One region of the Mesorhizobium sp. A623 genome, then DNA from elsewhere that is predicted to be linked to it. Evidence: predicted binding sites of a transcription regulator. Region 1 holds the regulator's gene; the other holds the start of a gene.
What was found. Region 1 encodes LexA, which represses DNA repair genes until DNA is damaged. Its sites were predicted from a motif close to TGTTCNNNNTGTGTTCNG; they were not measured.

Region 1 (8,251 bases):
GACAGACTTTCTTCGCGGCCGAGCACCGCAAGGACATCGAAAACCCCGGGCGAGGTGCTTTTGCCGGTAAGGGCCGCCCGCAAAGGTTGCGCCACGGCCCCGAGCTTGTGTCCTTCAGCAGTCGCGAACGTGCGAATCGCGGCTTCGGCATTGGCCGCCGACCACTCGCCGGACACGCCTTGCAGCGCGGCCAGTGCGCCGCGCAAAATGCCCTTGGCCTCTGCGGTGAGCACGGTGGCTGCTTTCTCGTCCAGCGGCAGCGGCCGCTCCGCAAACAAGAAGGCCGCGCCATCCAGCAGTTCCACCAGCGTCTTGGCGCGCTCCTTGAGGCCAGGCAGGGCTGCAAGCAACTGCGTCTTGCGGCTGGCGTCGAGACGTGCGGCAACCGCGGGGCCGCCTTCGAGATAGGGCAGGGTGGCAACGAAGATGTCGAGCAGGGCCACATCGTCCATGCGGCGCATATGCACGCCGTTGATCGCTTCCAGCTTGGCGAAATCGAAGCGGGCCGCACCCTTGTTGACGTCGGTTATGTCGAACCATTTGACCATGTCGGTCACCGACATGACCTCGTCGTCGCCATGGCTCCAGCCAAGACGCGCCAGGTAGTTAAGTAGCGCTTCCGGCAAATAGCCCATGGCGCGGTAAGCCTCGACGCCGAGCGCCCCGTGGCGCTTCGAAAGCTTGGCGCCGTCCGCCCCGTGGATCAGCGGAATATGCGCCATTTCCGGCACCTCCCAGCCCATGGCGCGGTAGATCACCGTCTGGCGCGCGGCATTGGTCAGGTGGTCGTCGCCCCGGATAATATGGGTGACGCCCATGTCGTGGTCGTCGACGACGACGGCATGCATGTAGGTCGGGTTTCCGTCCGAGCGCAGGATGATGAAATCGTCGAGATCCTTGTTGGGAAAGCGCACCTCGCCCTGCACCAGATCCCGCACCAGCGTCTCGCCGTCTGTCGGCGCCTTGATGCGGATCGCACCCGGCACGCCTTCGGGCGCTTCGGCGGGATCGCGGTCGCGCCAGCGGCCATCATAGCGCGGCGGCCGCCCCTCGGCGCGCGCCGTTTCGCGCATTTCGGTAAGTTCGGCAGGTGTTGCGTAGCAGTAATAGGCCTTGCCTTGCCGCACGAGTTCTTCGGCCACTTCGCGGTGGCGCGGCGCACGCTCGAACTGCGAAACCGGCTCGCCGTTCCATTTCAGGCCGAGCCAGCTAAGGCCGTCGAGAATGGCGGCGGTCGCCGCTTCCGTGGAGCGCTCCCGGTCGGTGTCTTCGATGCGCAGCAGCATCGTGCCGCCGACATGTTGCGAATAGAGCCAGTTGAACAGCGCCGTACGCGCGCCGCCTATGTGCAGGAAGCCGGTGGGCGAGGGGGCAAAACGGGTGACGATCTTGTCGGGCATGTCGAATTCTCGAAGGAAATGGTTTTTGCGCGCGGGGTTTCGCGCCTCGCGCGTTCATGTAGCATAGGAGGTCGAGGGCGCAAGGGGCAGACCCGATGGCTGGACTGGGCCGGGGCAGCACGCACAGCGCCGGCGCAAGTGAAAACGCCGGCGAACGGCTGCTGCTGGGCCTTGCGCCGCCGAAGGAACGCCAGTCGGTTGTCGAACCGCAAAATCTCGCTTTGCCGCACGGCACGGCCGGAAGTTTTGTCCCGACCATTCCGGCGACCATCGATCGCGGCAAAATAGGGCGTCGCCGCTTTGCCGTCGCCACCTTGCCAGGCCGGATAGCGGCTGCTTCCATTACCGAGCTTGATCGCGGCGTCGTGTTTCTACTGGTGCCGGTGTTTCTCGCCATCGGCGTGGCGCTCTATTTTTCGCTCGATGCCGAGCCCGGCTTTCTGCAACCGGTAGCGCTGGTCTGCGCGCTGGCCGGCGTGGCGTTCCTGTCGCGCGCGCGTCCGTTACCGTATCTCTGCCTGACCGCCGCCCTGCTATGCAGCCTTGGCTTCCTCGCAGCCAAGATCGAGACGTGGCGTGCCGGCACCCAGACCATGGGATCGGAAATATCGACTAGCCTGACCGGGCGGGTCGTGTCGGTCGATCAGATGGAAACCGGCCGTGTCAGGCTGACCCTCGACGTACTCTCGACGGCGAGGCCGACGCTGCGTTATGCGCCGGAGCGGGTACGGCTGTCCGCGCGTACGATTCCGCAAGGCGTTACCGCAGGTTCTGTGCTGAACGGTTATGTCCGGCTTTTGCCGCCGACCGGCCCGGTGCGGCCCGACAGCTACGACTATTCCTTCCAGAGTTATTTCGACGGTATCGGCGCGAGCGGCTTCTTCCTGAGCAATCCGAAGCGGGTTGCCTCGGCGTCGATGCCGGTATCGGCAAGGGTGGCGTCCGCGATCGAAAACGCGCGCGAAGCCATTGCCGGCCGTATTCGGCAAAGCGTCGGCGGTCCCGAAGGCGAGATCGCCGCCGCGCTGATCGTTGGCGTGCGCGCCGGCATCCCGGACGCCATCAACGAAGCCATGCGCAAGACTGGCATTTACCACATCATCTCGATTTCTGGCCTGCACATGGCGCTGGTTGCCGGCACGATCATGCTGCTGCTGCGCGGCGGGTTCGCGCTGTTTCCCGATTTCTCCTCGCGCCGGCCGGTGAAAAAATATGCCGCCGCCGCCGCGCTCTTTTCCATCGCCGCCTATCTTGCCATTTCGGGCGTCGTGGTGGCCGCCGAGCGCAGTTTCATCATGCTGGCGGTCATGCTGCTGGCCGTGCTGTTCGACCGCGCGGCGCTGACCATGCGCAATCTGGCCATTTCCGCCATTGCGGTGATCGTGGTGTCGCCGCACGAGGTCGTCGGCCCGAGCTTCCAGATGTCGTTTGCGGCAACCGCGGCCCTGGTCGGCGCCTATGCCGGCTGGTCCGATTACCGGTCGGGGCGGGCAGGCGGCAAGGTGCCCGCGCGCCGCTCTGTCGCAGGCTTCTGTCACGCAAATTCCTGGCGGGAATGGGCGGTCTCGCGATGACGTCCATCATCGCCGGAGGCGCTACGACGCTTTATGCCATGTGGCATTTCCAGCGCGTCGCGCCGCTCAGCCTGTTTGCCAATCTGGCGGTGATGCCCATCGTCTCGGTCATCGTCATGCCGTTTGCCGTGCTTGCCGCGCTGGCCATGCCGTTCGGCGCGGATGGCCCCTTCCTCTATGTCATGGGCAGGGGGCTGGCCGCGATGATCGTCATATCCGACTGGATCGCGGCGCGCTCGCCCATCGACGCGGTCGGCCTCGTTTCCGTCCAGTCGGTGCTGTTCATCACCGGCGCGCTGGTCTTTGCCACGATGGCGACCACCTGGCTACGGCTTGCCGCACTACCCCTGGCGATTGCCGGTCTGCTGGCGGTGCCCATGGTGAAGACGCCGGACGTGCTGGTGTCGGAGGACGCTCGGCTTGTCGCCGTGTCGATCGGCGGAAGCGAACTGGCGGTCAACCGACCTCGACCCAACGCGTTCACCATCGACAATTGGCGCCGCGCGCTCAATGCCGAAACCGTCATTAAGCCGGAGATGGTCAAGGTTAAAACCTCAGGGGCCAAAACCCTCGAGTTCGACCTTGCCGACAGCATGGAACTACCGCCGGGAACGCCGTTCCTGTGCGCGCAAGGCCTGTGTGTCGCCCGTCACGAGGCCGGCGCGCTGGTTGCCCATGCGCAGGACGCCAAGGCGGCCAGACCCGCCTGCGCCTTCGCGAGCGTGATCATCATCGACGACGCGACCGCCTCCGACCCATGCCGCGATCCGCTGGTCACGGTGATCACCAAGCGCCAACTGGCTCGCTCCGGCAGCGTCGAGATATTCTTCAACCGGCAATCGGCAGCAGTACCGGCGGAAATCCGTTTCGCCGTCGAAGAACACTATCGGCCCTGGCACACGCAGCGGAAGTTTTCACGCGAGGCCCGCGGCTTGCCGCCTTATAAAAAGGTGGTTCGGACAAGAACCAAAACGACCGGTGTCACCACAGCGGGCGACGATTGAGCCCAACGCGGCGGCTGTCGAGCGATCTTGCTGGATTAAGTCAGCGTTTTGAACACGACGGCCGAGTAGCATTTGCCATGCCAGTTCAGGAAGGCCGTCGACTCAGTAACGTCGGATCAACCCGACCAGTTTGCCCTGCACCTTGACCCTGTCAGGTCCGAAGATGCGCGTTTCGTAGGCGGGATTGGCGGCTTCAAGCGCGATGGACGCGCCCTTGCGGCGAAACCGCTTCAACGTGGCTTCTTCCTCATCGACGAGGGCGACGATAATTTCGCCGGGATTGGCGGTGTTGGCATTGCGGATGATGACCGTATCGCCGTCGAAGATGCCGGCCTCGATCATCGAATCGCCCTTCACCTCCAGCGCGTAGTGCTCACCGCCCATGATCATGTCCGGCGGAACCGAGATCGAATGCGTCTTGTGCTGGATGGCGTCGATCGGCACGCCGGCGGCGATGCGTCCCATGACCGGGATCGAGACATTGGCGGCGACATCGTCGTCATTGCCCGCGCTCTGCAGCCGAGAGTTCTTGCCTTGCCCGCCCGAATTGCCCTGGCCCGAACCATTCTGACCCTGGCCGCCCTGAATGACGCTGGGCGAAAATTTGCGCGCCCCGTTGAAACTGGGCGTCAGCGATTCCGGCATGCGCAAGACTTCGAGAGCACGTGCGCGGTTGGGAAGCCGCCGGATGAAGCCGCGTTCCTCCAGTGCGGTAATCAGGCGATGAATCCCCGACTTCGAGGCAAGATCGAGCGCATCCTTCATCTCGTCGAAGGAGGGCGGAACGCCGCTCTCCTTCAGCCTTTCGTTGATGAAGAGAAGCAGTTCGTGTTGCTTGCGCGTCAGCATGGCGGCCCCCGGCGGTCCGATATGGAATCGGAAAAACAAAACCAGAACAAACAGTATCTGTTCCAGTTGTGTTCCGCAACCATTTAAAGTTTAATGAATGTGTTGACGATTTGTTCAGCGTAACATCAGCACGCGGCAGGCGTCGCCGGCCTGCGCGGCAGGCGCAAAGGGTTCGCGCACGATCAGGCCGCCCGCTTCAGTCATTCTTCGCAGCATCGACGAATCCTGAACACCGAACGGCGTCGCCACCAGCGCGCCTGTATCGTCGCGCACCGCCGCGCGAACATAGTCCTGGCGCAGATCGTTGGCCGGCATGGGTGCGCCGAGAAGCGCCTCGCGCAGGTCGGGGCGGTAGGCGCGGCCGCCAAGGCGCGCAAGCAGCGGCTTGAGGAAAAGCTGAGAGCACACCAGGCTGGCGACTGGGTTGCCGGGCAGGCCGATGCAGCGGACATTGTCCAGCCGACCCGACATCAGCGGCTTGCCGGGGCGCATCGCCACCTTCCAGAAGTCCAGCACCATGCCCTCCTCGGCAAGCACGTCGTGGACGAGATCGTGGTCGCCGACGGAAGCCCCCCCCAGCGTGACGATGACATCGGCACCGGCTGCCACGGCCTGCCGCACCAGCGCGGCGATGGCCTCCCTGCGGTCCGCCGCAATGCCGAGATCGAGCGCGCGCGCGCCGACCGAATGTGCGGTTGCAGCGACCCCGTAGGCGTTGGACGAGATGATCTGGCCGGGGCCGAGCACGCTGCCCGGTGCGCGCAATTCGTCGCCGGTGGCGATGATGGCGACCAGCGGCCTCCGCACCACGCTCACGCTTGGATGATTGGCGGAGGCCGCGAGCGAAAGGGCCGCCGGATCGAGCAGGCGGCCGGCCTCCAGAAGAACGTCACCGGTAACGAAATCGAGGCCGGCGCGGCGGATGTTGCGGCCCTTGTCCGTCGGCTCCAGCACCTCGACGGTCGCGTTGCCCAGATCGTGGACGTTTTCCTGGATGACGATGGTGTCTGCGCCTTCGGGTAGCGGCGCGCCAGTGAAGATGCGCACGGCCTGGCCCGCGTTAACGCTGCCGGCAAAGCTGCGACCGGCCGGCGCCGTGCCGATCACCGACAGCCGTGCGGGCAGGGTGGCGATATCGGCGAAACGCACCGCATAGCCGTCCATGGCGGATGCGTCGAAGGGCGGCTGGGTGCGCAGCGCCACGATCGGCTCGGCCAGCACGCGGTCCATCGCCTCGAGCAGGGGGACACTTTCGCCGGCCAGCGGCTCTGCGCCGGCCAACAGGCGTTCAAGCGCTTCGGAAACCGGGATCAGCGCCATTTCACGCTTCCGCTTGATAGTGACCGGATTTGCCGCCAATCTTTTCCACCAGCCGGATGCCGGAAATCACCATGGCGCGGTCGACCGCCTTGGCCATGTCGTAGATGGTCAGGCAGGCGACGGAAGCGGCGGTCAGCGCCTCCATCTCGACGCCGGTCTTGGCGGTGACGCGGGCCAGCGCGGTAATTTTAAGGCCGGGCAAAGCATGATCCGGTTCGATGTCGACCGACACTTTGGTCAAAAGCAGCGGATGGCAGAGCGGGATTAGTTCGTGCGTCTTCTTGGCGGCCATGATGCCGGCAATGCGCGCGGTGCCGAGCACGTCGCCCTTCTTGGCGTTGCCGGCGAGGATCATCGCCAGCGTTTCGGGCAGCATGGTCACGAACCCCTCGGCAATCGCCGTGCGGGTAGTCTCGGCCTTGTCGCCGACATCGACCATATGCGCCTCGCCCTGCGCACCGAGATGGGTGAGGCGGCTAGACATGTTCCGCGGCGGTGGCCGCCCCGGTCAGCAGCAGCCGTGTCGCCTGCGCCACATCTTCCTGCCGCATCAGGCTTTCGCCAATCAGGAACGTGCCGATATGGCTCTTTTCCAGCCGCTTGCAGTCTTCGTGCGAAAAAATACCGCTCTCGCTGACCAGAAGCCGGCCCACTGGGACCATCGAGGCCAGCCGCTCGGACACGTCCAGGCTGGTTTCGAACGTGCGCAGATTGCGGTTGTTGATGCCGATCAGCCGCGATTCGAGCTTTAGCGCGCGTTCCAGTTCGGCCTCGTCATGCACCTCGATCAGCGCGTCCATGCCCAGCGCGAAGGCGGTGTCTTCCAGTTCTCGCGCCATGGCGTCATCGACGCTGGCCATGATGATGAGGATGGCATCCGCGCCCCAGGCGCGCGCCTCATAAACTTGATAGGGATCGAACAGGAAGTCCTTGCGCAAAGCGGGCAGGGCGACTGCCGCCCGCGCACCGGTCAGAAATTCCGGCGCACCCTGGAAGGACGGCCCATCAGTCAGCACGGAAAGGCAGGCAGCGCCGCCCGTCTCGTAGGCTTTCGCCAGCACCGGCGGGTCGAAATCGGCCCGGATCAGACCTTTTGAGGGGCTTGCCTTCTTGATCTCGGCAATCAGGCCGAATTTTTTGGCGCTCCGCTTGGCTTCCAGTGCCGCCAGAAAGCCGCGCGGCGCGTCAGCATCGGCGGCGCGCGCCTTAATCTCGGCCAGCGGCGTGCGGGCCTTGGCGGCGGCGATCTCGTCGCGCTTGTAGGCTTCGATCTTGCGCAGGATATCGGCCATGGCTCTATTCGTTCGATACTTTCACAAGCGCGTCGAGCATGGCAAGCGCGCGGCCGCTGTCGATCGTCTGGGCGGCGGTCTGCATGCCGTCGGCAAGCGTCGTTGCCCTTCCGGCAATGACAAGGCCGGCACCCGCGTTCATTAGCACGGTGTCGCGGAACGCGCCTGGCGCTCCGCCGAGCATGGCCCGCAGCGCCTGCGCGTTAGTAGTGGAATCACCCCCGCGCAGATCCTGCTTGTTCCAGCGTTTCAGGCCGACGGCTTCCGGGGTCAGCGTGAAATTGCGGATTTCTCCGCCGACGAGTTCCGCCACCTGCGTTTCGCCGGTCGTGGTGATCTCGTCATAGCCGTCGCCATGGACGACCCAGACATGCTCCGCGCCCAGCGTCTTCAGCGTCTCGGCAACGGGAATGACCCATTCGGGAGAAAACACGCCGACCAGCTGGCGGCTGACGCCGGCCGGGTTGGAGAGCGGCCCCAGAAGATTGAAGATGGTGCGCGTGCCAAGCTCGACGCGGGTCGGCCCGACATGCTTCATGGCCGGGTGATGCGCCGGCGCGAACATGAAGCCGATGCCGGCCTGCTTTATGCAGCGGCTGATGGCTTCCGGCGGCAGGTCGATCTTGACGCCGAGCGAAGTCAGCACGTCCGCTGTGCCGGTCAGGGAGGAACTGCCGCGATTGCCGTGCTTGGCGACCGGCGCGCCGCTGCCGGCGATGACGAAGGCGGCTCCGGTCGAAATATTGAAGCTGTGCGAACCGTCGCCACCGGTGCCGACGATGTCGATCGCATCGGCGGGCGCTTCCACGCGC
Region 2 (8,251 bases), on a different contig from region 1:
GTGGTGTCGAGCGCGCCCTGCCACCGGGCGAAATTGGCGGTGATTTCGCGAAGTGCCGCGCGCGGCTTCGGCTTCAACTCGTCGGATTCGGCCAGCTTGCCCGCCGCTTCCAGCATGGGCACGCGCAGCGCGCGGGCGGTGTCGTGAATCTGGCGGATGGCGGCTTCGCCAAGCCCGCGCTTGGGCACGTTGACGATGCGCTCGAAGGCGAGGTCGTCGGCTCCTTGCGCGACAACCCGCAGATAGGCCATCGCGTCGCGGATTTCCTGCCGCTCATAAAAGCGCGGACCGCCGATGACGCGGTAGTTCAGGCCGATCTCGATGAAGCGGTCCTCGAAGGAGCGCATCTGGAACGAGGCGCGCACGAGGATCGCCATGTCGTTGAGCTTGTGCTTGCCGCGCTGGTAGGCCTCGATCGTCTCGCCGATGGCGCGTGCTTCCTCGTCGGAATCCCAGGCGGCGTGGACATTGACCTTGGCGTCTTCCGGGTCGGGCCGGTCGGTAAACAGCGTCTTGCCCAGCCGTCCCTCATTATGGGCGATGAGGTGGGAGGCGGCACCCAATATATGCGCGGTCGAGCGATAGTTGCGCTCCAGCCGGATGACGGTCGCGCCGGGAAAATCCTTGTCGAAGCGCAGGATGTTATCGACCTCCGCCCCGCGCCAGCCATAGATCGACTGATCGTCGTCGCCGACGCAGCAGATGTTGACTCTGGTTTCGCTCACGGGCTGTTCCGCGCCAGTAGGCGCGGGCCCTCCGCGGGGGCCTCGCATAAGCTCGGGCGACCCGTCGGTCGCTCGGCCTTCGGCCGTATGCTCGTTAACCTCGCCCGAGGACGGATCTCGTACGCGAGCCATCGTATTTGTGCCCGGGCCCGTTTCACCCGATTGCTTAGGCCTCTGCGCGAGCAGACGCAGCCACATATATTGGGCGGTGTTGGTGTCCTGGTACTCGTCGACGAGGATGTATTTGAAGCGGCGGTGGTATTCGGCCAGCACGTCGTGATGGGCGCGGAAGATGCGGATCGGGTGGCACAGGAGATCGCCGAAATCGCAGGCGTTCAGCGTCAGCAGGCGGTCCTGATAGGCCTTGTAGAGTTCGCGGCCCTTGCCGTTGGCGAAGGCGCGGGCGTCGCCTTCGGGAATGTCGGCGGGGCCGAGGCCCTTGTTCTTCCAGCCGTCGATCATCTGCGCGAACTGTTTTGGCGGCCAGCGCTTATCGTCGATGCCGTCGGCCTGGATCAATTGCTTGATCAACCGCACCACGTCGTCGGTGTCGAGGATGGTGAAATCGGAGCGCAGCCCGGCAAGTTCGGCGTGGCGGCGTAGCAGTTTCACGCCAATCGAGTGGAAGGTGCCAAGCCATGGCATGCCCTCGACCGCTTCGCCGACGAGCAGGCCGATGCGGTTCTTCATCTCGCGCGCCGCCTTGTTGGTGAAGGTGACGGCAAGTATCTGGCTTGGCCATGCTTTTCCGGTCGCAAGGATATGGGCGATGCGGGTGGTCAAGACGCGCGTCTTGCCGGTGCCGGCGCCGGCAAGCACCAGAACCGGGCCCTCGGTGGTTTCCACCGCCAGCCGCTGTTCGGGGTTCAGCCCTTTCAGGTAATCGGGCGCGGCATTGTGGCTCTGCCGTGCGGCCATCGCACGCGCGGCAATACCCGACGGGGCCGGGGGCCGCGCATCGGGTTCATCGAAAAAGGGCATATCGTCTGCAACGCTAGACATCTTGCTGGAATGTAGTGATTCGCAACGGAAAGGCCAGAAGCGTCTCCGTTTTGTTCCGGTTTGAAGGCTTTTGCGCGGCGCATGGCGAGGGTTTCGCTTGTTTTTTTGACAGAACGGTTTCGCGCCACAGATCAATTGGCGGATACCGGCCTCGCGGTGTCCAGTCGGCATCTGAGGGATCATCATCTTGGCTATTCTCATCACCACGATCATCCTCGCCCTTATCGGCCTGTTCCTCGGCATAGGCGGCGCGTGGCTCGCGGCCCTTGGCGGCAGTTGGTATTACCTGCTTGTCGGGCTGGGTTTCCTCGTCACCGCATGGCTGCTCTATCGACGCAGGAGCAGCGCCTTGTGGCTTTACGCGGCAATCGTGCTTGGAACGCTGATCTGGGCGGTGTGGGAAATCGGCTTCGACTGGTGGTCGCTTGCACCGCGAGGCGGCGTCGTGGTGCTGGTGGCGTTGTGGCTTTTGACGCCATGGGTGCGCAAGAAACTGGTCGGGTCGGATGGCCGCGCCGTGCTGATTTTCTCGATCCTGGCGGCGCTTGGCGTCGCTATTTACTCCATGTCCATCGACGCCCGCGACGTTGCCGGCAATCTGCCGACCGAGCCCATCACCCCGACCGCCAATCTCGGCGGCGATGCGCCGGCGGGGGAATGGCCCTATTATGGCCGCACGCAGTTCGGCCAGCGCTATTCGCCGCTCGACAAGATCACCACCGCCAATGTCGCCGACCTCAAGCCTGCCTGGACCTACCGGACCGGTGATATTCGCGGTCCCGACGACGTGACCGAGACGACCTATCAGGTAACGCCGCTGAAAATCGGCGACACGCTCTACATCTGTACGCCGCATAATTTCGCCATCGCCATCGATGCCGCGACCGGCAAGGAAAAATGGCGCTTCGATCCCAAGATCGGACCGGAAAGCCAGCGCCAGCACCAGACCTGCCGGGGCGTATCCTACTATCACGATGCCAAGGTCGCGGCCGGCCAATCCTGTGCCGAGCGCGTCTATCTGCCGACGTCGGATGCACGCCTGATCGCGCTGGATGCCATGACCGGGCAAATCTGCCCGGCCTTCGGCAGGCAAGGCACAGTCGATCTCGAAGCCGGAATGCCTTATCCCAAGGCCGGCTATTATTATTCCACTTCGGCGCCGCTGATCGGCGGCGGCAAGATCATTGTCGGCGGGGCGGTCAACGACAATTATTCGACGCAGGAGCCGTCCGGCGTTATTCGCGCCTTCGATGCCGATACCGGCCAACTCGTGTGGAACTGGGATTCCGGCAATCCTGAACAGACCGCGCCGCTGGCCGCGGGTCAGACCTATACCGCCAACTCGCCCAATATGTGGTCGACGGCGAGCGCTGATGAAAAGCTGGGCCTCGTCTACGTGCCGCTCGGCAACCAGACGCCGGACCAACTCGGCATGAACCGCAGCGCGAACGTCGAAAAATACTCGTCATCCATCACAGCGCTCGACCTGAATACCGGCAAGGTGCGCTGGGTGCGCCAGACCGTGCATCACGACCTCTGGGACATGGACGTGCCGGCGCAGCCGTCGCTGATCGACATCACCACGGCCAATGGCGTGGTGCCGGCGCTGGTCGGACCGACCAAGCAGGGCGACATCTATGTGCTGAACCGCGAAACCGGCGAGCCGATCGTTCCGGTGACGGAAGTTCCAGCGCCGGGCGGTGCGATCGATGGCGACCGTACCGCGCCGACGCAGCCTAGCTCCGGCTTGAGCTTCAATCCGCCGCCGCTGACCGGGGCCGACATGTGGGGCATTTCCATGTTCGATCAGTTGGCCTGCCGGATCGAGTTCAAGCGGCTTCGCTATGAGGGGCGCTATACGCCGCCTTCGGTGTAGGGCTCGCTGATCTATCCCGGCAATTTCGGTACGTTCAACTGGGGCGGCGTCGCGGTCGATCCGGTGCGGCAGGTCATGTTCGGCATGCCGACCTATCTGGCGTTCAAGTCGCAGCTTATTCCCCGCGACCAGGTGCCGCCGCCGGATAATGGGCGCGGCAGCGAGCAGGGTCTGAACCGCAATGAGGGCGCGCCCTATGCCGTGGTCATGGGGCCGTTCCTGTCGCCGCTCGGCATTCCCTGCCAGTCGCCGCCATGGGGCTATGTGGCGGGAGTGGACCTGCGCACAGGCCAGATCGCCTACAAGCACCGCAACGGCACCGTTTACGACATGACGCCGCTGCCGCTGCCGTTCAAGGTGGGCGTACCGGGCATTGGCGGGCCGATGATCACGGCGGGCGGGGTCGCATTCCTGGGGGCTGCGGTGGACGATTATCTGCGCGCCTACGATCTGACCACCGGCAAACAACTCTGGCGGGCGCGCTTGCCGGCCGGCGGGCAATCCACGCCCATGACCTACACGGTAGCCGACGGCCGCCAGTTCGTCGTCATCGTCGCCGGCGGGCACGGCTCGATCGGCACCAAGGCCGGGGATTATGTGGTGGCGTATGTTTTGGGGAAGTAGGGAATAGCGAGTAGCGAGTAGCGAATAGTTTTTTCAACTACTCGCTACTCGCTATTCGCCCCCCTTACAACCCCAGATGGCTTTTCAGGCCCGGCACATCGGCAAGCACCTGGTTGACGGTGTTGGGGCCGGCCACGACCTTGGCTTGCTGGACCAGCGTGGTGCCTCGAGGGTAAGCCCGGATGCCTGCAATGTCGAAAGACCGTTGACGAGAGCGCCGGACTTTTCGCCGAGCACACCGCCCAGCGCCGACGTAATCGAACTGAGCAACCCGCCGCCAGAGGCAGCCCCTGCGGCCATCACGTCGTATTTCTGCGCCAGTTCCAGCGAACCCGGCAGCTTGTCGAACAGGGTTTCGGCGCTGGTGCCCTGCGCCTCGTGTTCCAGCACCGAGAGGATGGTGCCCACGACCTTTTCCGTGGTCAGCGGATCGATGTTGACCTTGTTGGCGATGGTGTTGACGATGTCCTGCACGTCCATGGCTTCGTTCCTCTCACGCCCCAAGCCAAGGTATCAGCGAATATATCCCTCTTGCAATTATCTCTTATGCCGTGCCCGCAATATCGGGACTCGCCCATCAAATGGGCCGACTGCCATTCTTTGGCCTTGTCCGTTGGAACTGATGCGGTAAACCTGTTGCGATTGGTACGCGCGACGGTGATCGCGCGCCTACCCGTTGGCAATTGCGCGGCGCAAAGGACCTGGCATGGAAGACAATTTCGAGAAATACGCGGTTGCCGTCATCATCACCTTCGGCGCGCTCATCGTCGCGGGCCTGATGGCAGCCGCAATCGGCTTTCATGACCGCGACGCGTTCCTGTTCGCGCTCGGCGCGACGACGATTGCCTGGATTGCCGGGCATGCCATGATCTTCGACATGCCGCGTGTTTATGCGGCGCTTATCGGCTTTGCGACGCTGATGGCCATCGCCTCGACGCTTGCCCTGGTTTTTTGAACCGGCTTTCAGGAAAGGGGCGCGGCGTGGCCGCGTCTCATGCGCGCCTGCCTGAGGACGGCGCGCCAGCGAATCATGGTGAAGGGGATCGGCTCGTTGCTGTTGGCGATGTGAAATATCTCGTTGTTGAGGTTTTTCAGCGAGCGCCAGAAGTCATAGTCGGTGATGGCGGGATCGGCGGCCAGCCTTGCCGCTTCAACCTTGATATCGGTGCTCATGCCTGTCCCTTATACGGTGTCGGCCCCACCGCTCGTTGCCCTGGGGACGAATCTCCGACGGTCCGCTGATTCGATCAACGCATAAGGTCTGCTCGTTCGCGTTTAACAGTTGGTAAGGTTAATGCGCGCTCAGGCGGTTTTGCGGCGGATGCCGATGGAGCGGCCGGCGCGTTCCGGCATCGGCAGGCCGGCATGGGCCGCGCGCATCGCCTCGACCTTGGCCAGCACGTCTTCGGGGAAGGGCGCGACTTTTGGGCCTTCCATGTCGACATGCAGCGACAGCGTTTCCGAGGTCGCGGCAAGCCAGCCGTCGACATGGCGGATTTCCTGGTAGGCGCGCAGCCGCTTGGCGTCGTGGTCGATGAGTTGGAAACTGACGACGACCTTGTGGTCGAGATGCAGTTCCTGCACGTAGCAGACATGCACTTCCGCCGTGTAGATCGTCAGCCGCCGCTCTTTCACATAGTCCAGCCCCATGCCCATGGCGTCGAGCGCCTGGTCGGCGCAGCGATCGAACAGCACATTGTAATAGGCCATGTTGAGATGGCCATTATAGTCGATCCAGTCTTTCTCGATGTCCATCGGGCGGGATACGAACAGGGCGGGCACGGGCATCAAAAAAGCTCCTTCTGGCAAGTTGCTGGACACGACACAGTGCGAGAGACTACCTCTCTATTGAAAAAATCAGGGTCGCACCGGCCCATTCGCGGAGGAAAGCATGGCGCTGAGCGACCTGTCGAGCGTGGAACGCAACGAGGAAGGCATTTCGGCGGTGCTCGGCATCCTCAAGCAGCGCTTCGGCGAGCGGTTCCAGACCGGTCAGGCGATCCGCGCCCAGCATGCCCACACCACCACCTATATCCCGACGCAAGCGCCCGACGGGGTGGCGTTTCCGGAAACGACGCAGGAGGTGCAGGAGATCGTGCGGGCTTGTGCCGCGCACCGTGTTCCGGTCATCGCCTTCGGCGTCGGTTCTTCGCTGGAGGGCCACACCAATGCGCCGGGCGGCGGCATCTCGCTCGACATGGCGCGGATGAACCGCGTGCTTGCCGTCCACGCGCAGGATCTCGACTGCACCGTCGAGCCCGGCGTGACGCGTGAGGACCTCAACCAATATCTGCGCGATACCGGGCTGTTCTTCCCGATCGACCCCGGCGCGAACGCTTCGCTCGGCGGCATGGCGGCGACGCGGGCGTCGGGCACCAACGCCGTGCGCTACGGCACGATGCGCGAGAACGTGTTGTCGCTGACGGCGGTGATGGCGGACGGCGAGGCGGTGACGACGGGAAAACGCGCCCGGAAAAGTGCGGCCGGCTACGATCTGACGCGGCTTCTCGTCGGTTCGGAAGGCACGCTCGGCATCATCACGGAACTGACGCTCAGGCTGCACGGCATCCCGCAGGCGATTTCCGGTGGCGTATGCCCGTTTCCGAGCCTCGATGCGGCGTGCAACGCCGTCATCGCGACCATCCAGATGGGCATTCCGGTGGCGCGGATCGAATTGGTCAATGCGCTGCAGATGCGGGCGATGAAGAATTATTCCCATCTCGATTATCCCGAAAGCCCGTGCCTGTTCGTGGAATTTCATGGCAGCGATGCGGGGGTCGCCGAACAGGCCGAACTGTTTGGCGAGATTGCGGAAGACAGTGGCGGCGGGCCGTTCCTGTGGACACGTGTGGCCGAGGAGCGCAACCTTCTGTGGAAGGCGCGGCACGATGCCTATTGGGCCTCGATGACGTTGCGGCCGGGCTCGAAGGGCCTATCGACCGATGTCTGCGTGCCGATCTCGCGACTGGCGGAATGCGTGGCCGAGACGGAAGCGGACATCGCCGAAATGGGGCTGATCGCACCGATCGTCGGCCATGCCGGCGACGGCAATTTCCATACGCTGGTGCTGATGGACGCGGACGATCCGGCCGAGATCGCGCTGGTCGAGAAATTCGTGGCGCGGCTCAATCTGCGCGCCATTGCCATGGACGGCACCTGCACCGGCGAGCACGGCATCGGCCAAGGCAAGGCCGGCTTTATGCGCGCCGAGCACGGCCATGGCGTCGATGTGATGCGCACCATCAAGCAGGCGCTCGACCCGCTGAATATCCTCAATCCAGGCAAGGTTTTGCCGGCGTAAGCTTTTGGGCGCTCAGGCCGCCGAGGCGAGGGAAGCCAGTACCCAACCGCCCCAGCCGATGAGAAACAAGCCAGCGGCCTTGCCGATCCAGTGGCCGGCGGGCGCAAGCTTCTCGACCAGCACGAACAGGGCGATGCCGGCGATCCAGGCGAAATTCATGACGCCGCCGACGAACAGCAAAAGCATCAGCATCCAGCAGCAGCCGAGGCAGAATGCGCCGTGGCGCAGCCCCATCGACAGCGCGCCGCGATTGCCGGCGCGCCACTGCGTCATGACGAAATCCAGCGGCGAGCGGCAGCGGCGCAGGCATGCCTGTTTCAGCGGGGTCCACTGATAGAGCCCGGCGCCGACCAGGATAGCGCCGCCAAGCACGGCGCTGGTCGTCTGCATCAGCGGCGACAGCAAATTGGCCCTGTCGAGCGCATATTGAAGGACGACGGCGCCTATGCTGAAGCCAAGCCAGACCACGAGATAGCCGAGCGCGAACAGAATGGTCAGGCCGATGGCGGGGCCGCTGCGCTTTTGCGCGATGGAATCGTAGAACAGCAGCATCGGGACGGCGCTCGGCAGCATCATCACCGCCATCATCGCCGACCACATGACAAGCATCAGGAAGAAGTGGCCGACGGTCCAGTCCGGTGCGGCCATCGGCATCGCCATGCCGGCCATTTCCGGCATTGGCATTTCAACCCCGGTCAGGAGATAGAGCCACGATATCAGCAT

Region 2: ACX3P1_RS10515 (UvrD-helicase domain-containing protein) is a predicted target of LexA. The motif match lies at 1,768-1,785, and genes of this name have one in related genera.

What each region holds. Positions count from the first base shown of each region.
Region 1 is NZ_JBTMXB010000004.1:122,720-130,970, forward strand. It holds gene gltX (glutamate--tRNA ligase) at 1-1,400, opposite strand, end outside; gene ACX3P1_RS06225 (ComEC/Rec2 family competence protein) at 1,496-2,974, shown strand; gene ACX3P1_RS06230 (ComEC/Rec2 family competence protein) at 2,971-3,978, shown strand; gene lexA (transcriptional repressor LexA) at 4,081-4,827, opposite strand; gene ACX3P1_RS06240 (molybdopterin molybdotransferase MoeA) at 4,942-6,147, opposite strand; gene moaC (cyclic pyranopterin monophosphate synthase MoaC) at 6,149-6,631, opposite strand; gene trpC (indole-3-glycerol phosphate synthase TrpC) at 6,624-7,439, opposite strand; gene trpD (anthranilate phosphoribosyltransferase) at 7,444-8,251, opposite strand, start outside.
Region 2 is NZ_JBTMXB010000008.1:76,638-84,888, forward strand. It holds gene ACX3P1_RS10515 (UvrD-helicase domain-containing protein) at 1-1,727, opposite strand, end outside; partial or broken gene ACX3P1_RS10520 (glucose/quinate/shikimate family membrane-bound PQQ-dependent dehydrogenase) at 1,915-4,227, shown strand; gene ACX3P1_RS10525 (hypothetical protein) at 4,312-4,707, opposite strand; gene ACX3P1_RS10530 (hypothetical protein) at 4,934-5,182, shown strand; gene ACX3P1_RS10535 (hypothetical protein) at 5,191-5,400, opposite strand; gene ACX3P1_RS10540 (thioesterase family protein) at 5,530-6,015, opposite strand; gene ACX3P1_RS10545 (FAD-binding oxidoreductase) at 6,119-7,528, shown strand; gene ACX3P1_RS10550 (DUF2182 domain-containing protein) at 7,541-8,251, opposite strand, start outside.